DNA from 2 places in the Enterobacter sp. CP102 genome. Region 1 is predicted to be linked to the other one. Evidence: predicted binding sites of a transcription regulator. Region 1 holds the regulator's gene; the other holds the start of a gene.
What was found. The regulator LexA, encoded in region 1, represses DNA repair genes until DNA is damaged. The targets are predictions, from matches to a motif close to TNCTGTATGTACATACAGNA.

Region 1 (4,214 bases):
ATTTGTTTGATCAGCCGACCCACACCTCGGCCATGTTTATCTGCGACCGCTGTGGCGTGGTGAAAGAAGAGTGTGCGGAAGGTGTTGAAGACATTATGCATACGCTGGCAGCCAAAATGGGCTTCGCCCTGCGCCATAATGTGATTGAAGCACACGGATTATGCTCTGCGTGCGTGGAGGTCGAATCATGCAGCCATCAGGATGCCTGCCAGCATGACCACTCCATCCTGGTAAAGAAAAAACCGCGCTAACGACAAAAGATAAGGCGGCTCAGGGCCGCCCTCAGGGTGTACATCCTTGTACTTGCGGGTAATACCGGTCTACCAGCGATAGTCGTTACGCTTTTCCCAGTCGCCGACTTCTTTCTCCGCCTGATCTTTGGCGTAGCCATAGCGTTCCTGAATTTTACCGACAAGCTGATCGCGCTTACCTTCGATGACCGTCATATCGTCATCGGTCAGCTTACCCGATTGCTCTTTCGCTTTACCTTTGAACTGTTTCCAGTTGCCGCTGATTTCGTCTTTATTCATCATCAGGTCCTCATCGTTAAAGAGTGAAAGGGCCGCCCGAAACCTTCATTTCATGCTGGACGTGATAATAATTTTAGTTGAGCATCTGGCACTCATGGAATTATTCAGAATCTTTTACCATCATGAAAGATCGTGACGGGATGAAAACCAGGTATTTTTTCTCCAGTGCCGATGCCAGATAAACGCCAGCGAGAGGCCACGCAAAAGAAGAAAGACTGCAAGGGCCAGCCATAACCCATGATTCCCCAGATACGGTACCGTGAGCAGGGTTAAACCAAACCCAGCCGCCGCGACCGCCATACTGTTACGCATTTCCGCGCCACGCGTTGCGCCAATAAACATCCCATCGAGTAAATAACACCAGACGCCCACAACCGGTAAGATCACCTGCCAGATGATGTAGTGGCTTGCCAGCTCACGCAGTGCAGGTAATGACGTGAGCAGCGCAACAATATGCTCACCAAAGCAGGCGTAGATGAGCGCAAATGCCAGCGCCACCAGCCCAGCCTGCCGACATGCGGCGCGCCAGACATCCTGCAATTGCCCGCTTTCACGCGCGCCATACGCTTGCCCGGAATGGGCTTCTACCGCATAGGCAAAGCCGTCGAGGGCGTAAGCGGTAAAGGTTAGCAGCGTCATCAGCACCGCGTTGACGGCAACGATTTCCTGGCCAAGCCGCGCACCAAAGACGGTCAGCGCACCAAAGCACAGTTGCAGTAACAGCGAGCGCAGCATGATATCCCGGTTAAGCGCCAGCAGCTTGCGGATATTGCCGCGCCAGGCGGCCTTCAGCAGCGCAGGTGTTATGCCCCGCATCACCAGCACACGCCAGACCATCCACAGCCCGATAATCAGCGTGCCATATTCGGCAATAGCCGTTGCCAGCGCCGCGCCCTGAACATTCATGTGCAACCCCATGACCAGCCAGAGATCGAGCACTATGTTCAGGACGTTCCCGACAACCAGCAGGATAACGGGGGCGCGGGCATACTGGACGCCCAACAACCAGCCCAGCAGAACCAGATTTGCCAGCGATGCCGGGGCGCTTAGCCAGCGAATATCGAGGAAGCGCCGTGCCTGCTCCAGCACCGCTTCGCTGCCACCGACTATATGCAATGCCAGCTCAATGAGTGGCGTACGCAGCACAACGATAAGCACGCCCGCACCCAGAGCCAGAATTAACGGCTGTACCAGCGCACGTGCCAGACGTAGGGGATCTTTTGCGCCAAACGCCTGTGCCGTCAGCCCGGTGGTGCTCATGCGTAAAAAAAGCAGTAGCATAAAGAGGAAGCTGGTTGCCGTTGCGCCAATCGCCACGCCGCCCAGATAGACCGGTGAATCCAGATGTCCAATAACCGCCGTATCGACCAGCCCCAAAAGAGGAACAGTGATATTGGAAATAATCATCGGCAGTGCAAGACGCCACAATGCCTTATCAGAAGCAGTCAGCAGTGACATGAAAAATACCGGGAGTGAGAAATGAATCAGGCTACGGAGGTTCCGTAGCCTGTCAGGAAGAGATTACAGCCATTCTCCGTTGCGGATGACGCCAACCGCCAGACCTTCAATGGAGAAGCTTTGTTCGCGAAGATCCACCACGATGGGGGTGAATTCGCTGTTTTCCGGCAGCAGCTGCACAGTGTTGCCCTGTTTTTTCAGGCGCTTAACGGTGACTTCATCATCAATACGCGCTACCACTACCTGGCCGTTGCGCACATCTTGTGTCTTATGAACCGCCAGCAGATCACCATCGAGAATACCGATGTCTTTCATGGACATACCGCTGACGCGCAGCAGAAAATCCGCGCTCGGTTTGAACATGCCAGGATCGACCTGATAGTGACCTTCAATATGCTGTTGTGCCAGCAAAGGTTCACCTGCCGCGACGCGGCCAACCAGCGGAATGCCCGTCTCTTCTTCTACCAGCAGACGGATGCCGCGTGAAGCACCAGAAACAATCTCAATCACGCCTTTACGCGCCAGCGCTTTAAGGTGTTCCTCAGCAGCATTTGGAGAACGGAAGCCCAGACGCTGCGCGATTTCCGCACGCGTAGGTGGCATTCCCGTCTGGCCGATATGATCCCGGATGAGATCAAACACCTCTTGCTGCCTGGTCGTTAACGCTTTCATTCCGCCCCCTGGGTGTATATACAGTTATGCTGTGAGTATATACAGTTAAAGGCGATTTTGGAACCAAAAACTGCACAAAAAACCAGGGACTTAATTATTCCTCGAGGCTCATCGGAAATGCGACCAAAGCAGCGTGACCCAGGTGATCACCGCAGTGATAATCGCCAGCAACACGGCGGCAGAGCCCATATCTTTTGCACGACCCGAGAGCTCATGGAAATCAGAGCCAATACGATCAACAACGGCCTCAATAGCGCTATTGAGAATTTCCACTATCATCACCAAAAGCACAGAACCAATAAGAAGAACGCGCGTTATGGCATCGACATCAAGAAAACAGGCAATGATTACCGCCACGATAGCGGCAACGCCTTCCTGACGAAAAGCAGCTTCATTGATCCACGCGGCACGGAAACCTTTCCATGAATAGCCGGCAGCTTTGATGATTCGGGTTAACCCAGTGGTATTATTGGCCATTAAAAGAACCTTTTATTAGAAATAGCGTCAGTAACTATAGACACAGTGCGTTTACTGCCGCCCGAAGTATGACGGGTAACAACAGAAATTTTGCGCGCTTTCTGTTATCCTTGCGCCGCAATTGCATTATTAACCAGAGGCTTTACATCGTTTATGTCCGGCTGGCCACGAATTTACTACAAATTACTTAATTTACCATTAACCGTTCTGGTAAAAAGCAAGTCTATCCCAGCTGAACCCGCGCTGGAATTAGGGCTCGATACCTCTCGCCCTATTATGTATGTTTTGCCTTACAACTCGAAGGCAGACTTGCTCACGCTCCGCGCCCAGTGTCTGGCGCATGATTTACCCGATCCGCTTGAACCGCTGGAAATCGACGGTACGCTGTTGCCGCGCTACGTGTTCATCCACGGTGGGCCGCGCGTGTTTACCTATTACACGCCAAAAGAAGAGTCCATCAAGCTGTTCCACGACTACCTCGATTTGCACCGCAGCAATCCAGATTTGGATGTGCAGATGGTGCCGGTATCGGTGATGTTTGGTCGTCGCCCTGGCCGCGAAAAAGGGGAAGAAAACCCACCGCTGCGGATGCTCAACGGCATCCAGAAATTCTTCGCGGTGTCCTGGCTTGGCCGCGACAGCTTCGTGCGTTTCTCGCCTTCTGTGTCGCTGCGCCGCATGGCAGACGAACACGGTACGGATAAAATCATCGCGCAAAAACTGGCTCGCGTGGCACGTATGCACTTTGCGCGCCAGCGTCTTGCAGCTGTGGGGCCGCGCCTCCCGGCGCGTCAGGACCTGTTCAATAAGCTGCTGGCGTCTAAAGCTATTGCCCGTGCCGTGGAAGACGAAGCGCGCAGCAAGAAAATTTCGCACGAGAAAGCGCAGCAAAATGCCATCGCGCTGATGGAAGAGATCGCCGCGAACTTCTCCTACGAGATGATTCGCCTGTCCGATCGTATCCTGAGCTTCACGTGGAACCGTCTCTATCAGGGGATCAACGTCCACAACGCCGAGCGCGTGCGTCAGCTGGCGCATGATGGCCACGAAATTGTCTATGTGCCCTGCCACCGCAGC
Region 2 (4,214 bases), 1.8 Mb from region 1:
GGCAAGAATTGAAACCCGTAAACGTTATCTCAAGGATGTGCTTAAGATTGAACTGAGCGCGGATGTGATCCCGCTTTCCAGCACCGTTGCTTATTTACGGCCTTTCTTCCTGGCGAAGGATAAAGCGTTCACCTGCTAAACAATTTTTGCAGAACTTATTGAAGGAGCATGGTTATTTTTACTTTTGTCGACCATGCTCTTTGTACTTACACCATTAAGCGCCGTAAATGCCGTCAGCGTCATCGTACTCACTTGTGCCCTGGAGACGTTAATGCGCCATATTCTTGTCCCTGTTACTGCCGCTCTGGCCCTGTTTATCATGGGCATTTTTATTCTGAATACCCAGCTCTGGTATTCCGCACGGGCCGACAGCATGACGGGGGCGAAGTTTGTCGCAAAAAATATGAATACGATCCTGGGTGAAGCGCAGCGTGCTACCCGGACGGCGATGACGGTCGCCGCGGCAGGCTGTGATGCAGAAGGGCAATACCGGCTGGGCACCGAGGCGGCGCTACAACCTCATCTCAGGACTATTTTCATTCTCGCTCACGGGCAAATTGTGTGTTCATCCCTGCCGGATAACCGTGTGCTGCTGGTTAATGCGATGAGATTACCTGATTCACCACTGATGCTGCTGCCAGAAAAAGAGACGGTAAACGGTTTACCGGTACTGCTGTATCAGACGGTATCTGATGGTAGCCGTATTGGGATCACGGTCAGCGATCGCCATATCCGCGACGCCCTGGGTATTTCGATAAAAGGCATCGCTTACCGGTTAAGGGTTGGCGACACTGTGCTGGGCTTGTCTGGTGATGCTACATCGGTAAACGCTAAAGGTGAGCATGTCGGGCGGCTTGACGCTAAAGATTATCCCTACAGTATCGAGTACAACTATCCTCCGTTATTCAGCGTGCAGAGGCTGGTAAGCCAGGGGGCTGGCATCCTGCTTTTTTTACTGCTGATCGCCTGTCTTGGCGCTTACGCGCTGTATAAGTACCTGAATAAAAGTACGCCGCCTGAAGAGTCGCTACAGCGCGCCATCGCAAAGGGGGAGATCATCCCGTTTTATCAGCCCGTTGTTAATGGCCGGGAGGGCACCTTGCGGGGCGTAGAGGTGCTGGCGAGATGGAAACACCCGAAAGCGGGCTATATCTCCCCGGCCTCGTTTATCCCGCTTGCTGAAAAATCCGGCCTGATAGTGCCGCTGACGCGTAGCCTGATGGCACAGGTAGTGATACAGATGAACGCCATCGCCAGCAAGCTGCCGGAAGGTTTTCATGTGGGGATTAACTTCAGCGCATCTCATATCGCCATGCCCACCTTTGTGGATGAGTGCCTGAACTATAAAAGCCGCTTTGAGCGCAAAGATTTGAACCTGGTGGTTGAAGTCACAGAGCGTGAACCGCTGGATATTGACGAACGCCTGGTTCACACCCTGAATGCGCTGCACGAAAACGGCTTTGCCATCGCGCTGGATGACTTCGGAACCGGGTATTCAGGGCTCTCTTACCTGCACGATCTGCATATCGATTACATCAAGATTGACCATAGCTTCGTCAGCCGGGTCAATGAGCATGAAGAATCCACCCGGATCCTGGATTGTGTGCTGGATCTGGCGCGTAAGCTGTCGATAAGTATTGTCGCCGAAGGTGTAGAAACTAAAGCACAGCTTGATTACCTCAACCGGAATAATATTGTCTTCCAGCAGGGGTACTACTTCTTTAAGCCCGTTCCGTTTACGGAGCTGATAAAAATCCTGTTATCCAAACCTAACGTGAAAGTCATGGTGGAGTAACTAACCGGACAAGACGACAGAATTAAATCCCTCCACACATCAACGTGTTTGCGCGATCGCCCGGAAAGTGCCTTGATCCTTACCCATAACCCGTAATACTGTATTTATATACAGTAAATGGCAGGAAAGGCAATTATGAGCACTCTCTTTTCGTATTATCCCCTGCAGGACATGGAGTTACCGCTGTTTCTGGAGCGCGTTGCCTGTGGTTTTCCAAGCCCTGCGCAGGATTACGTTGAAGACCGTATCGACCTGAATAAGCTGGCGGTAAAACACCCCAGCGCAACGTATTTCGTGAAAGTCAGCGGGGATTCCATGATCGGGGCCGGGATCGGCGATGGCGATCTGCTGGTGGTCGACCGTTCGTTAACGGCGGGACATGGCGACATCGTTGTGGCGGCGGTGGACGGAGAGTTTACGGTAAAAGAGCTACAAACCCGGCCGGTCTTAAGATTGCTTCCCCACAATACCCGCTATCAGCCTATTACGTTTCACTCCGAAGAGGAGCTGCAAATCTTCGGCGTGGTGACGCATACGCTGAAAACACATAAACATTCGGGCGGGGTAAAAAGCCATCGCGCGGGTGACCCGGAAATGCATAGCCATGTTCGCACTTGTTGACGTCAACAGCTTCTACGCGTCCTGCGAGACGGTTTTTCGCCCTGACCTTCAGGGAAAGCCCATTGTGGTGGTGTCCAATAACGATGGCTGCATTATTTCGCTTTCCCGCGAGGCAAAGCAGCTGGGGATCAAAATGGGCGAACCATACTTTAAGTTCAAGGAGAAACGCTATCCGTCGCGGGTCTACGTGTTTAGCTCGAATTACGCACTGTATGCCGATCTCAGCAGCCGCGTGATGCAGACGTTAACCGATCTTTCCCCGGCGATAGAGATCTACTCCATTGATGAGGCGTTCGTGAATGTCTCGGGTATCGACAGCTGTATGCCACTGGATATTTTCGCGCACCAGATGCGCAACCAGGTACTGAAAAATACCGGGCTGACGGTGGGTGTGGGGATTGCGCAGACGAAAACGCTGGCAAAGCTTGCGAACTATGCGGCGAAGAAATGGCGCAGCACGGGCGGTGTTGTTGATTTATCAGACCACGATCGTCAGCGCAAACTGCTGGCCGCAGTGCCGGTGGAAGAGGTATGGGGTGTTGGGCGGCGGATCACCAAAAAGCTAAATGCGATGGGCATAACCACGGCGCTTAAGCTGGCCGACAGCTCTTCGTGGGTCATCAGGAAACATTTCAACGTGGTTCTGGAGCGCACGGTTCGTGAACTTCGCGGCGAGCGTTGCCTTAGCCTGGAGGAATTTACCCCCACGAAGCAGCAAATCATTTGTAGCCGCTCTTTTGGGCATCGCATTACGCAATACGTTGAGATGCATCAGGCGATTTGCGCTTACGCCGAACGCGCAGCGGAAAAACTGCGTGGCGAGCGCCAGTATTGTCGCTTTATCAGCGTATTTCTGCGGACCAGCCCTCATGCAGATAATGAGGTGTATTACGGCAATCAGGCTTCCGTCACCCTGTTGACGCCGAGCAATGACTCACGCGATATCATCCGCGCCGCCACGCAAGCGTTAGAGCGGATATGGCTCGATGGGTATCGCTATATGAAAGCGGGGGTGATGCTGGCAGACTTTTTCAGCAGTGGGGTCGCACAGCTTAATTTGTTCGATGACAACCGCCCGCGAGCCAATAGCATGGCGTTGATGGAGGCGATAGACAGGCTTAATCATTCCGGGAAAGGGAAAGTCTGGTTTGCCGGGCAGGGGATCGAGAAAGCCTGGTCGATGAAGCGTGAGATGCTGTCTCCGTCTTACACGACAAAGTATGCGGATTTGCCGGTGGTACGGTAGGACGCGGGGGATTAACCCGTTACCGGTATTAATCCCCGCAGGCGACAGGGCGCTCAACACTCAGGCTGACAGCCAGCGTTGCGCATCCGCTTTCATGTTTGTTTCCAGCTCGCTGCCCCGGGTGGCAAATACGCGCCCGAGCGGGAATCCGCTCTGCTCCAGTAAATACGCCAGTGCCGCATATTCCCGGGGGTATTTTTCGGCAATACGACGATCAATTTCAACCGGGCCCAGCGGGAAGGTAAACGTGCCCATGTCATAAATACTCTGGCGGTGGAACAGCTTCCAGATACCTTCTCTTTTTTCCGCCAGATCATAAAAACGATTGTGGCATTCGCAACCGATGTTCAGCTTTACGTTTTCCGCGATGATGATGGCATTTGTTTCAAGGATGGCTTTATCTCCGTTAGCATTAAAGGTCACCGCGGGAGAGGCGATAAGGTGCTTGGTTCGTAAATCTGATGCGCCCATACGCATTGAACCCTTCACAAAATCGCTTCCCAGTCCTTCAAACCAGGTGATTTCAATCGTGCCGTCGGGATGGAACAATTC

Region 2: a site for LexA is predicted at 1,892-1,911, ahead of umuD (translesion error-prone DNA polymerase V autoproteolytic subunit). Genes of this name have one in related genera too.

What each region holds. Positions count from the first base shown of each region.
Region 1 covers NZ_CP104014.1:281,695-285,908, reverse strand. The annotation lists gene zur (zinc uptake transcriptional repressor Zur) at 1-251, shown strand, start outside; gene N1249_RS01330 (CsbD family protein) at 321-530, opposite strand; gene dinF (MATE family efflux transporter DinF) at 651-1,988, opposite strand; gene lexA (transcriptional repressor LexA) at 2,052-2,660, opposite strand; gene N1249_RS01315 (diacylglycerol kinase) at 2,769-3,137, opposite strand; gene plsB (glycerol-3-phosphate 1-O-acyltransferase PlsB) at 3,291-4,214, shown strand, end outside.
Region 2 covers NZ_CP104014.1:2,078,092-2,082,305, forward strand. The annotation lists gene N1249_RS09780 (Xaa-Pro peptidase family protein) at 1-139, shown strand, start outside; gene N1249_RS09785 (cyclic diguanylate phosphodiesterase) at 272-1,795, shown strand; gene umuD (translesion error-prone DNA polymerase V autoproteolytic subunit) at 1,931-2,416, shown strand; gene umuC (translesion error-prone DNA polymerase V subunit UmuC) at 2,400-3,662, shown strand; gene N1249_RS09800 (nuclear transport factor 2 family protein) at 3,723-4,214, opposite strand, start outside.